Kordia antarctica: one gene and its partner. The protein of the gene in region 1 interacts with the protein of each later gene in a pairwise test. Links are inferred from orthologs where the notes say so. Each region holds a gene or a part of one and is shown on either strand. Other genes may lie near its edges. The genes, in order: uvrB and uvrA.

Region 1 (10,171 bases):
TTGAAATCACAATTCCGATAGGAACTGAGCTATGTGTCATTGAAGATACTGTTGAAATAACGCTAAATTCTCCTCAATCTGCTGGACCAATCACAGATTTTGAATTGTGTGATGATGCTTCACTAGATGGAATTGAGAGTTTCAATTTAACCACTAAAGAAGCTGAAATTCTAACTACTGTGCCGCCTGCAAATTATACGGTTACGTATTATCCAACACAAAACGACGCCGATAACGATACAAATGCACATCCAAATACAATTCAAAATACAACATCGCCACAAGAAGTTTTTGTACGTGTGTTAGACATTGACAATGGTTGTTTGGCGTTTACAAGTTTCAACTTAGTGGTAAATCCGATGCCTATCATTACACAACCAACACCTTTTGATATTTGTTCTGATAACGGTACGGCTGCTATCGATTTAACGGTACGAAACGATGAAATCACAGGAATGAATCCTGTACTTGGAGTTACCTATCACAATTCGCAAAATGATGCGGACAACAATTTGAATCCAATCATTGGAAACTACACAAATTCATCACCAAATGATACTGTTTTTGTGCGTGTTGTAGATACACAAACTGGTTGTGCAATAACGACAACATTACAAGTAAATGTTAGCACTTCGCCTATGTTGAATCCTCCTGACCGAAACTTAATTGACGCTTGTGATGCTGATCACGATGGCTTTGCAACATTTGACTTTACAGATTTCCTCAATGAAGTTACCATGGGATTAACGGGCGTTACAACTACGGTACATACTTCTTCTGATGATGCTAATACTGGTGCCAATCCGGTTCCTGACGTAACAGCTTTTGACAATACCGTTATTGACCTACAAACACTATATATTAGAGTTGTGGATGCTGCTGGTTGTTTTACGGTCACGCAATTTGTGGTACACAGTAATGCGTTATTAACCGCTACAAATATTGAAAACGTCATTCGTTGTGATGATCCGAGTAATGATGGTATTTTTGAATTCAACCTTCAAACGGTTTTTGATAGGATTCAAAATAATTTGGATTATGTGGGTATTGTATTTTACGAAAGTGAAGATGATAGAACCAATGCTGTAAATCCTATTGACATTACAGTTCTATATTCAAACACTTCCAATCCGCAAGATATTTTCCTAACACTTTCAGATGATATGGGCTGTGAAGATTTTGCTGAGATTACCTTAACTGTGCATCCGAATGTTACGGCTCCAAACCTTGGCACGTTAACGTATTGCGACACCGATGATGACTTCGTTGTAGCAATTGATTTAACTACATTTACATCCACAATTCAAGGCGCAAATACCACATATACTATATCTTATTATGAAACACCAGGCGATGCGAACGTTTTTGCCAATCCTATTGTAGCTCCGTATGTAAACTCATCCAATCCACAAGAAATATTTTATAGGTATACCAATCCTGCAACGAACTGTACAGAAATTTCATCGTTTCTTATTGAAATATTGCCAGCACCAACAGTTATGCAACCGTCTACCTTGTTAAGATGTGATGAAGATACTGACGGTATTGCAGATGTAGATTTAACGCAAAGTCAACCAGAAATTATTGCAGACTTAACCAATATCAACATTAGCTATCATTCCTTGGAAGCAGATGCTTTTGAGAATACCAACATAATTCCAGATCCTACTGTCTATAATACAGCAACATCATCTGCATATGTTCGTGTAGAAAATGCTACAACAGGCTGTTTTACAGTAGTAGAACTACCGATTATTGTAAATACAATTCCAGAAGTTATTGCCACAGATTTTTATCAATTGTGTGAAACAGATGCAGATCAAACTGAAAACTTCATTATGGAGATCAAAGATGATGAAATCTTAAATGGTCAAACAGCAATGACAGTTTTCTACTATCCAACGGATCAAGATGCTTTGGACAAAACAAACGAAATTGACAAAACGGTTTCATACGCAAACCAAACAAATCCGCAAACAATTCATGTGCGTATTGAAAATGATACAGATCCAGATTGTTTTGCAGTTTCTTCCTTTGTAATTCAAGTAAGTCCTGCGCCAATGTATAATGAGCCAACAGATATTTTTGTCTGTGATGATGCTAGTAATGACGGAATTGACACGTTTGATCTTACCGACACAGAAGCAGAAATCCGTGCGGGAATTTCACAAAACTTAGTCATCTCTTTTCACTTATCTTTTGATGATGCAACGAATAATGTAGATCCGATTGGAAATACATTTACCAACGTTACAAATCCGCATGCAATATATACCAGAATTACAAATGATTCTGACTGTATGATTGTGGTCGATTTTGAATTAAATGTAATTCAAGTTCCTGAAACAAATCCGGCACCAGATGTAACGGTTTGTGATACAGATTATGATGGACAAGTTCTTTTCGATTTGACAGAAGCTGAATTCTTTATATTAAATATCAGACAAGATAATGTTGTCATCACCTATCACGAAACACAAGAAGATGCAGACGATGGAACCAACGCAATTCCTGACCCAACAAATTATACAAACGTAACCAATCCGCAACCAATTTTTGTACGATTAATCAATACCATTTCGGGTTGTTATGTCGTAATTCCGTTTACATTACATGTGAATTTACCACCATTGCTAAACAATGTTACAGAAGCTACTTTCTGTGAAGCCGAAATACCTGGAACAGTCGATTTACGCCAAATAGACGAAATCATCATTGATGATGCTACAGGTGTTTCCTTATCATATTACAATTCGGCGGCAGACGCAGACACTGAAACCAATCCGCTTCCTGATATTTACACCTATGCTACAAATCCAGAAACAATCTTTATCAGAGCAGAAAATGATGATACAACTTGTTATTTTGTAGATAGTATTGACATTAACATCAATCCGAATCCAGATGCAAATCCTGTCAGTGATATGGAAGCCTGTATCAGTAACAGTACAGATTCTACGCAAGTATTCAATCTATCACAACAAACAGCAACCGTATTAGGAGCGCAAAATCCAGCATTATTTACAGCAAGTTATCATGTAAGTATTGAAGATGCACAAAATGATGTAGCTCCATTACCAACATTATACAGCGCGTTTAACGGACAAATTATTCATATCCGTGTCGAAAACAATACAACAGGTTGTTATGACACAACTCAATTCAATACCATAATTCACCCTTTGCCAGAAGTAAATCTTCCAGAAGATATTACCTTATGTCTAAACGATCTTCCACTAACAGTAACCGCAGGTTCGGCAACTGGAAACACATACGCTTGGTCAACAAGTGAAACGACAGCTTCTATTAATATTACTTCCATCGGAACCTACGACGTAACTGTCACAAGTCCGTTTGGTTGTTCAGCAATGGCAAGTTTTACGGTAAACGAATCGGAATTGGCTACTATTGTTGATATTGATGTCGTACACTTCTCTGACAACAATACAATCACCGTAACCGCAAGTGGAAACGGAGATTACTTATATTCGTTAGATGGTGGAACGCCGCAAGTTTCAAATGTATTTGAATTTGTCGGCCCAGGATATCATACGGTAACTGTTTCAGATGTAAATGGTTGTGGCGAAGTAAGCGAAGAAGCTGTAGTCATTGATTACATTCAATTTGTGACGCCAAACAATGATGGTTTCAATGACACTTGGCACATTATCGGAATCGAAACGCTTCCAAAATCGATAGTATATATCTTTGACAGATATGGAAAACTCATCAAAACCTTACGTGCTGGCGATCGTGGTTGGGACGGAACGTACAGAGGTCGTAAACTGCCTTCAAGCGATTATTGGTTTTTAGCAGAAATAAAAGATGGTCCAACATCATTTGATGTAAAAGGTCATTTTACGTTGAAACGGTAATATCTATGGGAAAAATTAAAATAGTTGTATTCATTTTAGGTTTATTTTTTGGGGAAGAAACAATTGTTAGCTTACAACATTCAACCTAAAAATCATTTCATAATACTATATATATGGTTCAAATTGAAGAAAAGTATTCTGATGAAATTGAAGAAATTTGGAAAAACCCAAAGTTTCAAGAAATAACAGTTTGGAATAATGCTGACAAAGTTCATGACAGAATTATATCTAGAGGTTATGCAATTCACAAAGAAGTAATTAAGAATTCGATTCTTTTTATTGGTATCAATCCATCTTTTAAAAAAGGATCAGATACAAAAAGTCACTTTTTTAGCATGGATCAGACTGAAAACAATTTAGAAGGAAAAATTCATCCTTATTTTAAAAAGTTTGTTGATATTTCGAATAAACTAAGCATTAAATGGTCTCATTTAGATTTTTTTTTCTTTCGAGAAACAAAACAACGTTTTGTAGATGAATTACTGAAAGATAATATCAGTAAGGATTTCCTTGATAAGCAATTACAAATTTCAAGAGAAATAATCCTATCTGCAAAGCCAAAAATTATTGTAGTTTCTAATACTGCTGCCAGATATTTTATGAAACAAAATAAACACAAAATATCTACAAACTTTGAGTTTGAATTTAATCCAGAATTAGGAACAGAAATTATTATAAACAATTCAGAGTTGGAAGGTACTCCTGTATTTTTCACAAGTATGCTTACTGGTCAAAGAGCTATTGATAATGGATCATACAATAGATTAATTTGGCATTTAGATTTTGTTTTAAAACAGATTGACAAAGAAAATTATCAAGGTCTCAATTATGAAATGCGAAATACTGATTTTTTAGTTTAAAGTTTTACAGACACATTTCCTCACAACTGCAACTTCTTCAGTAGTTTTCATTATTTTTGCACTTCAGCGCGTTAAGGATTAAGGCATTGTTGGAGCTCTTTTGTGTTGGATTCCTGCCTTCGCAGGAATGACAATGCAAAAAGCGACTGCCGAAAGCCTGACCCTTGTGGTAACGCCCAAATACAGACATAAGCAAATACATTTTATGAAATTCAAATTAGTATCTGACTTTTCCCCTACTGGAGATCAACCGCAAGCCATCAAAGAATTAATTGCAGGAATTGAAGCTGACGAACGCTATCAAACCTTGTTAGGAGTTACCGGATCGGGAAAAACATTTACCGTTGCCAATGTGATTGAAGAAGTTCAAAAACCAACGCTTGTTTTAGCACATAATAAAACGTTGGCAGCACAATTGTACTCAGAATTTAAGCTATTCTTTCCTGAAAATGCAGTGGAATATTTTGTGTCTTACTACGATTATTATCAGCCAGAAGCGTATATGCCGTCTTCGGGAACGTATATTGAAAAAGATTTATCCATTAACGAAGAAATTGAAAAATTGCGACTCAGCACAACTTCTTCCCTACTTTCGGGACGTCGCGATGTCATTGTAGTTGCGTCAGTTTCCTGTTTATATGGTATTGGAAATCCTGTGGAATTTCAGAAAAATGTCATCACTTTAGAACGTGAGCAAGTGATTTCACGAACTAAATTATTACATCGTTTGGTGCAAAGTTTATATTCCAGAACGGAAGCCGATTTTTTACGCGGTTCGTTTCGTGTGAAAGGTGATGTGGTGGATGTTTTTCCTGGTTATGCCGATTTTGCATTCAGAATTCACTTCTTTGGCGATGAAATAGAAGAAATAGAATCGTTTGATCCTGCCACAAATAATGTGTTGGAAAAATACGAAGAACTCACCATTTATCCTGCAAATATGTTTGTAACCTCGCAAGATGTGTTGCAAAATGCCATTCATCAAATTCAGGAAGATATGGTAAAACAAGTAGATTATTTCAAGGAAATAGGAAAACATTTAGAAGCAAAACGTTTGGAAGAACGCACAAATTTTGACTTGGAAATGATTCGTGAATTAGGCTATTGTTCTGGAATTGAAAACTACTCTAGATATTTAGATGGAAGAGCGCCAGGAACGCGTCCTTTTTGTTTGTTAGACTATTTTCCAGATGATTATTTAATGATTGTCGATGAAAGTCACGTAACTATTTCGCAAGTGCATGCGATGTACGGCGGCGATAGAAGTAGAAAAGAAAACTTAGTAGAATACGGTTTCAGATTGCCAGCCGCAATGGACAACCGACCTTTGAAATTTGAAGAATTTGAAGTCATTCAAAACCAAGTAATTTATGTAAGTGCAACGCCTGCGGATTATGAATTGCACAAAACAGAAGGCGTAGTTGTAGAACAAGTAATTCGTCCGACAGGATTATTAGATCCGATTATTGAAGTGCGTCCAAGTTTAAATCAGATTGATAATTTGGTAGAAGAAATTCATCTTCGCACCGAAAAAGATGAACGTGTGTTGGTGACAACTTTAACCAAAAGAATGGCAGAAGAATTGACAAAATATCTATCGCGAATTCAAATTCGATGTCGCTACATTCACAGTGATGTTGATACGTTGGAACGTGTACAAATTATGCAAGATTTGCGAAAAGGTATCTTTGATGTGTTGGTTGGTATCAACTTACTTCGTGAAGGATTGGATTTACCAGAAGTATCATTAGTAGCGATTTTAGATGCGGATAAAGAAGGTTTTTTACGTTCCGCGCGATCACTAACACAAACTATTGGTAGAGCTGCGAGAAACGTGAATGGAAGAGCAATTTTGTATGCGGATAGAATTACGAAAAGTATGCAAAAAACAATGGACGAAACCGAATACAGGCGCGAGAAACAAATAGAATACAATACAAAACATGGCATTACACCAACAGGATTGAACAAAGCTTTGAGTTCAATTCTTGGGAAAGATGATAGTTTGGCTTGGGAAGATGAAATTAAGGCGAAAGCTGCTGCCGAACCAGATTTGGAATACTTGACCAAAGCACAACTAGAAAAGTTAATTCGCGAAAAGCGAAAAGCAATGGAAACTGCCGCAAAAGAGTTGAATTTTATGGACGCTGCGAAATATCGTGATGAAATTAAGTTGTTGCAAGAGAAGCTATAAGTTTCGACACACTAATGCTTTTATGAGAAAATATACTTTTTTAACGTGAGTTTGATGTAAGTTTACTCAAATAAAATTTTGAACATAGCTTTGAAATAACTGCTAAGCATTTGATTTTCATTCTGTTATTTTCGTTTTCTTTGCTCGCACAAAGAAAAGAAACAAAAGAAAGTGCGCTTTTCCAGAGGTATTTTTAGTTTTTCTTTTAGGGGAAAAACTAAAACCGCATGAATTTTTCTAAATTTTCTCCAAGGCTTCGAAAATTCTTAACGAAAAATCCCTGCTATACTGCGGAAAAGACAAAACAATACTCTGAAATTTTATATCGAACTCACGTTTTTTTAAGATTGCAAATACAGTTCTAAAGTTCCTAAACCAATAGACTGCGTTGTGCCATCATTTTTCACGTATGAACGACTGCCTGTAATTACAATTGTATCATCATTTGTGTAGAATCCGTTCCAAAAATCAACAATACAATACGGCGAACCTTCTGGACGAACAGAAGCTGTAAAGTTGATATGAAATGGTGCTGTTCCGGTTCCGCCATCATTATTTTTGACCCAAGCATACCCGCCAACTTTCCCCGAAACTGTAATTGGTCCTTCTGGCGTAAAATTATGTACATATGTTCCTTGAATTTGACCATCGGAAGGATCTGCACTTTCAATTGTAATTGTCAATGTTTTGTTTAATGGCGCGTACGTACCTGTTTTTGGAACTGACATATCGTTTTTATTTTAATTTATAAAATGTTTTTTCAGTAGCTATGCCATTTATAAAAGTAAGAAAACTAATTGGCAAAATCGTGCAAACTATTCTGGAAGCTAAAAAATACGTAAAACTACGTGTTTGCAACTTTAACGAGATTTGTTAAGAATTCGCTAAAGTTTAGCAATGCAGAACTTCTTCAGATTAAAAACTTAATTTTATATGTATATTCGATTTTCAGAAAACTCAAAACTACAAAATTGAACTTCTACTTCACCCTACAATTTAAAAGAATCTATCGTCATATTGACGAATTTGGCGTCATTCCGCTGATTGGTTTTGCGCTATTACTTGCACTTTTTAGTTGGGTTTCTGAAGCTATTTTTAAAAATATTTCGCAAGCTTCGTATTACTATATTGGTATTGGCTTATTGTTAACTTTGAAGTTAGGAAACATAAAACGAACTGTCTTTTTACAAAAATGCTTTCCGCTAGAAACATTTTGGAAAGTACGCATGTTAGAAAATACGCTATTTGTGCTTCCGTTTAGTGGTTTTCTCTGCTACAAACAAGCTTTTATAGAAATAATTATCATTCATGTTGGTGCTATAATGCTATCATTTTTTAATAATCTAGGTATCAGAAGCATTACAATTCCAACACCTTTTGGCAAAAACCCATTTGAATTTGTCATAGGTTTTCGAAATACTTTTTGGTTATTTCCTGTACTCTACATACTCACCTATATTGCTGTTTTTGTTGATAATTATAACTTAGGAGTTTTTAGCCTGATTGCAGTTTTTGTATGTTGCATGTCGTTTTATTCAAAACAAGAACCTTTATATTATATTTGGATTCACAGTATGACATCAAAAGAATTTTTAAACCATAAAATAAAAACAGCAATCCTTTTCAGCAGTTTTTTAGTACTGCCAATTGTCATTGGATTGTCTTTATTTTTTTCGCTTGAAAGATTACAAATTACATTGTTGTTCACAGTGTTAGGGTATTCTTTTATCCTATTAACAATTATAGGGAAATACAGTAATTATCCATCACAAGTTCATCTATTTCAAACACTTGCCATGCTGGTTTGCTTACTGTTTCCGCCACTTTTAATTCTGATTATTCCATATTTCTACAAACGATCTATCAAAAAACTTAATTCTATATTAGTATGTTAAGTGTTATCAATCTTTCAAAATCATACGGGAAAAAGCAAATTCTAAATGAAATAGAATTGCATTTCAATTCGGGAGAAATTCACGGAATTGTTGGCGAAAATGGCGCAGGAAAAACAACCTTATTCAAATGTATTGCGGGTTTGGAATCATACGAAGGAAACATTCAATATGAAAAAAGAAATATCAAAAATGTTGTTGGGTTTTTAGAAACGAATCCAGAGTTTCTATCTAAAATTACAGGAAAAGAATATTTACAATTACTCTGTAATGCGCGAAATATTAAAAATGTAGACTTTAAAGAAAAGAATATTTTTGAGTTGCCATTGCAGCAATACGCAGAAACCTATTCCACAGGAATGAAAAAGAAATTAGCGATGACAGGTGTTTTACTTCAAAATAATGATGTTTTTATCTTGGATGAGCCATTCAATGGTGTTGATATTCAAAGCAATCTTATTATTAAAGAATTGCTGAAATTACTCAAAGAAAAAGGTAAAATAATCATCCTTTCCTTGCATATATTCTCCACATTACAAGACACTTGCGACGATTTACATTACTTAATGGCAGGTAAAATAAAAAAATCTGTAAAGAATAAAGATTTTAAAATCATTGAGAACCTCATGAAAGACGTGGGTTTGAGTGAAAAAATAAGAAAATTCAATATTAAATAATTGTAACGAACTTAAAAAAAATACAGAATTTGTTGAACATTTGCATTTTGATATTATCTTTGCGTATATCATAACAATTATTAAAATTTATTACAATGAGCAAAGGAACAGTAAAATTTTTCAACGACGCAAAAGGATTTGGATTTATCGTTGAAGAAGGTTCAAACAGTGAACATTTTGTACACATTTCTGGATTAATCGACGAAGTTCGTGAAGGAGATGAAGTTGAATTCGACTTACAAGAAGGACGTAAAGGTCTTAATGCCGTGAACGTAAAAGTAATTTAATATATATTTATATTTAATTCTTAAATGAAGTAAAAGCCTATCAATTGATAGGCTTTTTTTGTGTCTTATTTTTACGATTTACTACTTGTTATTACAAAAAAACTAATATATTTAATAGTAACCTGAGTTCGATGTAAAATTACAGAGTGTTTTTTTTGTCTTTTCCGCAGTATAGCAGGGAATTTTCGAATCCTTGGAGAAAATTTAGAAAAATTCATGCGGTTTTAGTTTTTCCCTAAAAGAAAAACTAAAAATACATCTGGAAATCGAAGATTCATGAGTTCCAAAATATAAAATAGAAATCACACGAACTAAAAGCGCACTTTCTTTTGTTTCTGTTTTCTTTGTGCGAGCAAAGAAAATGAAATTAATGTGCTGATAACGAA
Region 2 (10,555 bases), 4.8 Mb from region 1 along the record:
TCTTTTAAACGTTCCCAGTTTGCGGAAGTTCCGTTTGCGGAAATGTTACCAATAGTTGTATTTCCACGTTTTTTCTTTCTGGCTAAGTGAAAATTTCTACGATATTCTTCTGCAAATCGTTTTGCCAAAGGCGTATCTTTTCCAGAGAATGCGTGATTCCAATCATTGAGATAGATTTCGTTGAGCGTTTCACCAGTTTCATTCACATACGTGATTTTCTGAACAATAGTGATCGTATTACTTTCAGCATGTAATGTTGCTGTAACCGTATTTTTATGTTGTCCGAAAGCTGAAATGCTTAGGAGAAATAATAGGTAAAATCCGAAATGGGTGCGTATCGTATTCAATTATCTTTTTATAAATTTTTTAGTTTCTGCGTAGGTGTCAATTTTCAAATAGTAAATGCCTTTTGGTAGGTTTGAAACATCTATGGTTGTAATAGCGTTCATTTTTACCTTTCCGGCTGTTAATTTACGTGCTAAAACGTCATATATGATATATTCATTGTCCTTTTGGGTAGAATTTAACACAAAAGACAATTGATTTTCTGCTACATTTCCTCGAATAAACTGCAATGTGCTCGTTGCTACAAATTCTGAAGTGCTAAGTAATTGCTCATTAGTTTGTAATTCCATGACAACAGGCAAATGATCGCTCATGTCATGTAATGTATTTCGAAGTGCTTGCGAGTAATTTGTGGTTGAACCTGACAAAGGAGCACAATCTACGGAGTTAATGGCGCTATTGAAACAAGCTGGATTTAAGTTATTTCCAAACGATTTATACGAGTTTGCTAGATAGTATAAATCGGTGTTTGTCAACATGTTTTCGGATGTTAGAATGAAATCAAAACGATCATCAAATCCACCAGATGCGCCACCTAAACCACCTTGTGTACGTGTTGATTGTGAGAATACATCAACGAAACTGCTTTCATTATGCCAATCGCCCAAACGATTTACAGGATCTGTTAATGGAATGTGTTCCGTTGGATCTGTTAGTTTGTTGAAAGTAATGTCATTGCTTGTATATAAATTCAGATCGCCAGCAAATAATACATAACTATTCGCGTCAAGATTAGAAAGATATGACATTAATTCTTCTACCATTAAAAAGCGTTTTGCTTCATCTTCTGGACTGTTTCCTGCTTTTAAATGTCCAACAAAGACTTCCAACCGAATTGGGTTTGTTGCTTGGTTTACAGAGTTTAATTTGATAGTATATCTGTTAAAATCACGAATCGTTGTTTGTACAATGTCTTGACTTTCTAAGATAAATTTACTACTGTCGTAATAGAGTAGGTTTTGCAAATCATTAAAGTCACCATAGTTATCATCTGAAGTATTTGTAAAAAATGTTGCTTGTTGGTAATCTGGATTGATTCCTTGAAGTTTCAATAAGATTTGATTGGCGCCAAATACATCATTTAATTCACATACCATAAATATATCTGGCTGATAATCAGCTAGTATAATTTCCAAATCGTCTATTCTATCGGAAGAAATATCAGGATAATTTAAGAGATTGTAAAACATCGTTTTAATGTTCTCTTGTGCATTAGCTTGATAGATTCCTAAACAAAAGCAAAGTAGGATTCCTATTTTTTTCATTTTTTTGGGAGCAATTATTCTACATTATAAAAACTTCTTGTTAGAAGTTCGGACTTAAATCTTTTTTGTTGTAAAAAGCATCTAAGATATCTAATACTTCATCTTCATGATCGACAATGTGAATTAGGTCTAAATCATGCGCGCTAACGGTAGCGAACTTTTCTAATAGTATTGCATTTATCCAATCCATTAAACCTGACCAAAATTCGGTTCCAACCAAAATAATAGGAAATTTGTCAATTTTTTTCGTCTGAATCAGTGTAATCGCTTCAAAAAGTTCATCTAAAGTTCCAAATCCACCTGGCATTACTACAAATCCTTGCGAATATTTTACAAACATTACTTTACGTACGAAGAAGTAATCAAAGTTGATACTTTTATCTTGGTCAATATATGGATTATCGTGTTGTTCAAAAGGCAATACAATATTCAATCCAACGGAAGTTCCGCCACCTAAATGCGCACCTTTGTTACCAGCTTCCATAATCCCTGGTCCACCGCCAGTAATGACTCCATACCCGTGATCTACAATTTTATGTGCAATATCTTGTGCAAGTTTATAGTATTTATTGTCTGGCTTTGTACGCGCAGATCCAAAGATGGAAACGCAAGGACCTATTTGGCTCATTTTCTCGAATCCGTTTACGAATTCGCCCATTATCTTAAAAAGCGCCCAAGAATCGTTTGTTTTTATTTCATTCCAACCTTTATTGTTCTTTTCTTTTCTCATGTTCATGTAATTTTTAATCAAAACGTGCTAAGATACTATTTTATATAGATATGATGTGAAACTTTTTGAGGTTATTAACATAAAATTATTTGATGAAGCATTTGCGATTTTTTTCTTTGTAAAAGGGGAAATAGCTTGATTAGATAGGGTTATTTCCTGAGGCAAATATAATGAGTTCAATTTTTTACACGTAATCTTTAACCGTGTTTTACTGTCTGTTAATAGTGAAAAAGACGGTGTTTTTTCTTTCGAATATGTTTGTTCTTTGTTTCAGTCATTTTTAAGAAAAAACTTTAAGAATGACTTCCCGGGAGATTTTAAGTTTATAACCAAAAAAATAAAATATCATGCAAAGTAAAATACAATATGTATCTACAATGAAAATTGTAGATCATGAAAATTTCGGATCAAATGAACGAAGAACCGTTCGAAACTCAGGGCTTTTTTTATTAGACGCTGGAAAAAAGACAAATAACCTGTTCTTTATAGGACGATGTGGAGGAGAAGTTCGTATAGAATTGAAGATTAAGTTTACACAAAATTCAAATGGTTCCGTTTCTGTAAAAGAATATGCAAAACTATTTGAAGGTTCTTCTACAAATACATCTGATTTAGATGGAACTGCTTCTAAAAGTGCTGTTATTGCTGCAAATCAAACAAAAACAGTTTCTTTTAGAGTACGAAATACTGACGAAGGAGACGATTACGCAGACATCACATTGCTTATTACAAATACAGTACTTGCGGATGGAGATTGTACCAACGGAATTAAAGCAAAAGCACAAACACTAGGAACTGGTTTTACAGGCGCAGCAACGTCTAATATTAATGCTCCGACAACAGTAAAAGGAGGAAAGCGAGTGACTTTTCAAAAATGTGATATTTATTGTTCACCAAAAACAGGACCACAAGAAATTCACGGCGCTATTCGTTTGAAATATAATAATGTAGGCGGACCGAATAATGCGTTGGCACTTCCTGTAACTGACGAAACTACAACTCCAGATACTAAAGGTAGATTTAATCATTTTTCAGGTAATGGAAGTATTTATTGGCATCCAACTACGGGACCAAAATTGGTAAGAGGCGCTATTAGACATGAGTGGGCAAAAACTGGTTGGGAACGTGGAATTTACGGGTATCCAACTTCTGATGAAATTAAAATTGACCCAAATAAGAATACGTGGTTTAGTGATTTTCAAAATGGAGTAATTATTTGGAATAATAACGCAGAAGAAAATCCTAATACAGCAAAATTAAGCGGAAGAAAAGTACGTTCATTGTTTGAAACAATTTTTAAAGAGAAAACCAAAGGACAAAAAGATTTGAATGTAGATTCTGTTCGAATTTCTAGTGTAGGGAATACAGGATATGATTTTACACGGAGTAAAAATAGAAAGGTAACCTTTAAAATAAAAGGAGATTATGAGAGTGGAATCTTTTTTATTCCAAATCCTTCGTATACAATTACGTTAAGAATAGCTTTTGAAAGTAATAAAAACCCTGATGGAAAAGTTGCTTGTAAGTTAACGGCTAAGTTAGATCATTGGCATATTCATACTTCAGGAGCTGGAAATAGTAAATTACTAGCGGGATTGAAAAAAGGAATTTTAGAAGGCTTTAAAGACGCTCTTGAATTGGGTGATGTGCCTAAAAATACAGGTTTCTTAAGTTTTAAAGTAATGAAAGATGGAGGAATCAAATTGTACTTTAGAGGAGATATTCTTGGAAAAGTGGTCGCAGGTGTCGCACAAGATAAACTAGATAAATTATAGTTTTTAATATTGCTGAATGTATAATTGAAAAGCTGTCTAGAATTAATTTTAGACAGCTTTTTTAGTTTTTAACTCGAATACAGAGCATTATTGAAATAAAAATATATTTTGATTGAAAATACCTAGCGAAGCTATCGAAGTTTAGATTTTAATTCAACTCTTTCTTCAAGAAATGCGCTGTTTGACATTTTTTGTGTTTAGTAGCATTTTTATTCCTTTCTAAGGGACTTTCACAACTTTCAATCTCATTAGATAAGACCCTATTTTATCTAAAAATACAATCTATCTAACATTAAATATTGTTTTAAAATGGAGAGTTATGCTAGTGCTTGCAAGTTATTTTTCTTTCGAAAAAAATAGGTTAAAAACTTAATAATCAGAAACATGCCGTATGTATAGTACGGTTTTTCCTTACTAAAATGCTAATTAAATCTTGTATCTTATAGAAATTAACTTAAACTTTGGAAATTATGAAAAAAAAGAAATTAACAAAGCTAAAACTTAATAAAAAAAGCATTTCTAATTTAAGTGCATCAAATTTACAAGGAGGAATTTTTACAAATTTTTTACCATGTGTTAGTGTAGACATTGCAATATGCCCAACAAAGGACATTGCAATATGTCCAACAAAAGATGTTTGTGGAACATCTCAACCCGCTAACGTTTGTGTAGGATTTGAATCACAATGTAATTGTCCACAAGATCCTCACCATTCATTAATACATTGTTAAAGATTTGAACCGTTTTACATCTTGAAAAAGCTGTGATTTCATAACTTTTATAGCATGAAATCACAGCTTTTTTATGCCAATTCTTTCCTCAAAAAATGCGCCGTATAGCTTTTTTTATGTTTGGCAACTTCTTCCGGAGTTCCTATTGTGATGACTTCTCCGCCGCCTCTTCCGCCTTCATAGCCGATATCAATAATATGATCGGTCATTTTTATAACGTCCATATTGTGTTCAATGACAACAATGGTATTTCCTTTGTCTACCAATTTATTTAACACGTCCATTAGGACTCTAATATCTTCAAAATGCAATCCTGTAGTTGGTTCGTCTAAGATATAAAATGTATTTCCTGTGTCTCTTTTGGAGAGTTCAGTTGCGAGTTTTATACGTTGTGCTTCGCCACCAGAAAGCGTTGTACTTTGCTGACCGAGTGTGATATAACCTAAACCAACATCTTTAATTGTTTTTAATTTTCTGAATATTTTTGGAATGTGTTCGAAGAAATTTACAGCTTCGTTCATCGTCATGCTTAAAACATCTGCAATTGATTTTCCTTTGTACCTAATTTCCAATGTTTCACGATTGAAACGCTTTCCTGTACATGTTTCACATTCTACATATACATCTGGTAAAAAGTTCATTTCAATCACGCGCAATCCGCCACCTTGACAGGTTTCACAACGTCCGCCTTTTACATTGAAACTGAATCTCCCCGGTTTGTAACCACGAATCATTGCTTCTTGCGTTTTTGCATATAGACTTCTTATTTCGCTAAAAACGCCTGTGTATGTTGCAGGATTTGATCGCGGAGTTCGTCCAATTGGCGATTGATTAATGTCAATTACTTTGTCAATATGCTCCAAACCTTTGATGCTTTTGTACGGCATTGGCTCTTTGACAGCATTGAAAAAGTGTGCGTTCAGAATCGGGTAAAGTGTTTCATTGACTAAAGTCGATTTTCCACTTCCAGAAACACCTGTAACGCCGATCATTTTTCCGAGCGGAAATTCTGCCGAAACATTTTTTAAGTTGTTTCCTGTCGCGCCTTTTAAGACTAATTTTTTACCGTTTCCTTTTCTGCGTTCTTTCGGAATTGCGATTTGCTTGCTTCCATTCAAATATGCAGCCGTTAATGTATCGTGTTTTAATAATTCTTGTGGAGTTCCTTCTGAGATAATTTCGCCGCCATGTCTTCCTGCATGCGGACCAATGTCAATAACGTGATCGGCGCGTTCTATCATGTCTTTATCGTGTTCTACGACGATTACAGAGTTTCCAATATCACGTAAAGATTCAAGCGAATTGATTAGTTTTTCGTTGTCTCTTTGGTGTAATCCAATACTTGGTTCATCTAAAATATATAAAACACCAACTAATTGTGAACCAATTTGGGTGGCAAGTCGAATTCGTTGTGCTTCTCCACCAGATAATGATTTTGAACTTCTGTTTAATGCGAGATAATTCAAACCAACATCTAATAAAAATCTCAATCGAGTAGAAATTTCTTTTACGACTTCTGTTGCTATTTTTCGTTGTTTTTCAGATAGATGTTTGTCTAAATCGTTAAACCAAGTAGATAATTCGACAATGTCCATATCCGCTAATTCTGCAATATTCTTCTTATTGACTTTAAAATATAATGATTCTTTGCGCAGGCGCGAACCTTTACATTCAGGACAATTTACTCTGTCCATATAGTTTTTTGCCCAACGTTTTATCGATGATGATTCGCTGTCTTCGAATTGATGCTTGATGAAACTTACAATTCCTTCAAAATCAATTTTGTAATCGCGCGTTACACCTAACGTTTTGCTAACAATGGAGAATTTTTCGTTTCCGCCATTTAGAATAACGTCCATTGCTTCTTTTGGAATTTCGCTGATTGGATCGTTTAGTTTGAAGTCGAAACGTTCCGCAATGATTTCCAATTGTTTGAAAATCCACGACTTTTTATAATCGCCCAAAGGCGCAATTCCACCAGCTTTGATTGTTGCTTTTGGATCTGGAATTACTTTCGCATCATTTACTTCATATAACGTTCCCAATCCGTTGCAATTTGGACACATTCCTTTCGGAGAATTGAACGAAAACGTATTTGGTTCAGGATTTGGATACGAGATTCCAGAAGAAGGACACATGAGATTTCGACTGAAATAACGTGCTTCTTTTGGCGCATCTTGATCAATGACCATTAATACATCATCTCCGTGATACATTGCCGTTTTTATCGTTTCCGTTAATCGTTTGTCGTTGTCAACTTCATCATTTATGACTAATCTATCAATTACGATTTCGATTTCGTGTGTTTTGTAGCGATCCAATCGCATTCCTTTTTCGATGTCCAAAATAACACCATCAACACGCACTTTTACAAATCCTTGTTTGGCAATATTTTCGAATAATTCGCGGTAATGTCCTTTACGTGAGCGAATTACTGGCGCGAGAATGTTGACGCGTTTTTCGTTGAAATCGGTTAGAATTAAATTTTTGATTTGTTCGTCACTATAACTGACCATTTGTTCGCCAGAATTGTAACTATATGCATCAGAAGCTCTTGCAAAAAGTAAGCGTAGAAAATCATAGATTTCAGTAATTGTTCCAACGGTTGAACGTGGACTTTTACTGGTCGTTTTTTGTTCGATGGCAATTACAGGCGAAAGTCCATCAATTTTATCAACATCAGGTCGTTCTAGTCCGCCTAAAAATTGGCGTGCATACGCAGAAAATGTTTCAATATATCTTCGTTGTCCTTCGGCATAAATGGTATCAAAAGCTAAGGATGATTTTCCACTTCCTGAAAGTCCTGTAATGACTACTAATTTCTCTCTCGGAATTGTAACATCAATGTTCTTTAGGTTGTGAACTCTGGCACCTTGCACTTCTATATTTTCTTCGTATTTCGTCATAGTTTTTTGCAAAACGCAAAGGTACGAATTTTAGAAGCAGTTATAAAGCAAGAATAATTGTTATTCCTTACTTTTCCTAAAAAACGCTTTCCAAATCAAAATTACATAAATAACTATTGGAATAAGCACACAAATTACCACAGAAGAAGTTACATAGTTACTTCCGACAGTATTGAATGTATTCAAAAAATCAACTGATTGTTGAAAGAGCCAATTGCAGAATTTTGTAAAATCTATAATGAATAGGAGTGAAGCGATATTGATTCCTAAGAATATAATGGTACATTTTCTCTGCTTGTAAATTCTATCTAAGAGTAACATCCACGAAAGTGGTATTAGAAAAAACCATATAATGATGTTGATTTCTTTGTACGTGAATCCTGTGTAGTCAGAAATCCAAATTAAGACATTATATGTATACTCAAATAGTGTATTCATAAATACTTCCGTAAATATTGAGGCAGATCTCACTTTTCAGTGAGATTAGTTCAACTTACAATTTAAAAAGGCTTTTCAAAACTGAGTTTCACAAAAAAAACTCCGAAACATAAAGCTTCGGAGTTTTTTATATTATTGAGAAATTTGATTATTGAACAATCAATTTCTTAGTTACTGTTCTATCTTGGTCAGTTACCGTGATTAAATACATACCTGCACTTACATTGTTTAATGAAATATTTTCATTGAATGCAGCTGTTGCGTTGTAGTTTTTAGTGTGAACTAATCTTCCAGCGATATCAAATACATTTACATCAATATCTTCACCAGAAGTTGAGTTAAATGATAATGAGAACTCACCTTTGTTTGGATTAGGATATAATGCGAAGTTTTCTAAAGCAAATTCTTCGTTACTTAACACTACAGTTGTAGTTTCTGTACAAAGTTCCACAGACCATTCGTTTACAACACCTGTATCTCCGTTATAGAAATCAACAAATACTAAGTTCCAAGTTCCAGAAGGGTCGTTTCCATTAAATCCTGTCATAGGACTTGCAGGAGCCGCTAAACCTACTGTTGGGTTTGCACACATAATAGCTGGCTCACCGTCTTTAAAAGTAATATCAATGTTTCCATATTGCGCATCGTTACAAGTTCTGTTCCAAATATTTGAGAAACCTCCACCATTTGGCGTTTGTAATTGCATGATTAAATCTCCGATGTACGAGTGTGTTACATCTACGCTAATTCTAACATCAGTAATTGGAGTTGATTCCGTAACAGTTACGGGAATAAAAACAGGAGAACCTTGTACGTTTGCTCCACCACCATCAGGAATTGGCGTTGCAATTGGTCCAGTTGTATACGTGTTACAAGTTTCTACAACTGTTACTGTTGCTCCAATAGAGAATGATTTTGACATAGCAAAGAACACGTTTCCAACCGCTTCAATTTTAAGTCTACAATAAGGCTCAAAAGTTGAATCTGGGAACGTAACTGCTTGTGTACCATCGTTTGGAGTGTTTGCTTCTAACATTGAAAAGTTTTGCCCACCATCAGTAGATAATAAGATATTTACATTTGAAGTATTAATTCCGTTAGCCGTTGTTCCAGCAACATCCCAAGTAATAGTTGTACTTGCTCCAGTTGCAAAACTTTGGTTTGTCATGTCTGGTGCAGTTACTCTAAAAGGGCCAGTATTTGCCAATGTAAGTACCATGTCATCTCTGTTAGTTTGTCCACCGTTTGGCGAACCATTGTCTCTAACTGTTAATGCAAAGTCCATTGTTCTAGCAACATTAGGAACAACTTCCCAAGCTGGAGTTAAGTTATTGTTTAAGATATCACTCAATTGTGGGAATGTACGATCTCCAGTTGTTTTTGGAGAATATGATCTAAATTGTGGCTCTGTAGTATTTGTAGCGTCAGGTACATTTGTTGAAATACCAACATCCGTTTGTGCCCAAGCATATGATAATGTTGTTCCGTTTACGTCAGTTCCTGTTCCACTAAGTGTGAAAGCAGTTCCGTAAGGAATTGTAAAGTCAGCTCCAGCATTTACAACAGGCGCTACGTTTCCATTTGGCGCATTGCTAGAACAAGTTGGTTCTCCGGGAGGTGTAATACGTGTCCACATTTCGTCAATACTAATTGGATGAAAGTGATCGTCACTGTTACCTTGTACGTTGTCTGAACCACAAATTCCGGCATATGCCATAATTGTTGTTCCACTTCCTGGTTCAACAGCAGTTGTAGAACTTCTGTTTCCACCAGAACAAGAACCTTGTCCACCATTAAAAGTATGGTTCGCTCCAAATTGGTGACCCATTTCGTGCGCTACAAAGTCAATATCAAAAGGATCACCAACTGGATTTGAAGATCCAGTAACTCCTCTTGCTTTTGCATTGCTATAGCAAATTCCTCCACGAGCCGCTAATCCACCTCCACCAGTAGTAAATACGTGACCGATATCGTAGTTTGCAGTTCCAATATTTGCATCAACAATTGTTTGATTCTCATTGATTAACATACTAGCATCACTATCAGTATATCCATCATTTTCTGCTATAAAAATAATACTTGAGTTGTCTACTAAAGTCATCGTTAACGACATATCTCTTTCAAAAACACCATTTACTCTTGTCATAGTTACGTTCATAGCCGATAAAACAGTAGCTCTTTTTACAGCATCAGTTGCCGCAGCTTGTCCGGCAGCGTTGATGTGATAGTTTGCATATTCTTGCGTACAAGCTAATGCTAAACGGAACGTTCTTAACATTCCATCATTTGCATTTTCAGGAGTAAAAGCTGCATCAGCACTTGTTCTGTCTTCTGTTGATTCATCAACAAGACATCCAATTCTTTC

Evidence for each region.
Region 2: the proteins of uvrB (region 1) and uvrA interact in binary tests that used the Escherichia coli proteins (3 or more experiments, as listed by UniProt). The link is inferred for Kordia antarctica from one-to-one orthologs.

Annotation. Positions count from the first base shown.
Region 1 is NZ_CP019288.1:5,053,650-5,063,820, reverse strand. The notes cover bases 4,451-7,434. They hold uvrB (excinuclease ABC subunit UvrB), read left to right. Parts: upstream 4,451-4,940; coding sequence 4,941-6,929; downstream 6,930-7,434. Other genes in these bases: IMCC3317_RS21165 (hypothetical protein), read right to left, coding at 7,271-7,434; IMCC3317_RS21175 (hypothetical protein), read left to right, coding at 4,451-4,735. In the rest of the region: IMCC3317_RS21180 (T9SS type B sorting domain-containing protein), read left to right, coding at 1-3,875; more of IMCC3317_RS21175, read left to right, coding at 3,989-4,450; more of IMCC3317_RS21165, read right to left, coding at 7,435-7,657; IMCC3317_RS21160 (ABC transporter permease), read left to right, coding at 7,901-8,824; IMCC3317_RS21155 (ATP-binding cassette domain-containing protein), read left to right, coding at 8,818-9,498; IMCC3317_RS21150 (cold-shock protein), read left to right, coding at 9,594-9,785. UniProt on the Escherichia coli protein: The UvrABC repair system catalyzes the recognition and processing of DNA lesions. A damage recognition complex composed of 2 UvrA and 2 UvrB subunits scans DNA for abnormalities.
Region 2 is NZ_CP019288.1:297,793-308,347, forward strand. Bases 4,718-8,085 are described here. They hold uvrA (excinuclease ABC subunit UvrA), read right to left. Parts: upstream 7,753-8,085; coding sequence 4,918-7,752; downstream 4,718-4,917. Other genes in these bases: IMCC3317_RS01365 (hypothetical protein), read left to right, coding at 4,718-4,846; IMCC3317_RS01375 (hypothetical protein), read right to left, coding at 7,813-8,085. Outside these bases: IMCC3317_RS01345 (gluzincin family metallopeptidase), read right to left, coding at 1-347; IMCC3317_RS01350 (T9SS type A sorting domain-containing protein), read right to left, coding at 348-1,610; IMCC3317_RS01355 (LOG family protein), read right to left, coding at 1,651-2,340; IMCC3317_RS23635 (LGFP repeat-containing protein), read left to right, coding at 2,688-4,115; more of IMCC3317_RS01365, read left to right, coding at 4,586-4,717; more of IMCC3317_RS01375, read right to left, coding at 8,086-8,190; IMCC3317_RS01380 (zinc-dependent metalloprotease), read right to left, coding at 8,339-10,555. UniProt on the Escherichia coli protein: The UvrABC repair system catalyzes the recognition and processing of DNA lesions. UvrA is an ATPase and a DNA-binding protein. A damage recognition complex composed of 2 UvrA and 2 UvrB subunits scans DNA for abnormalities.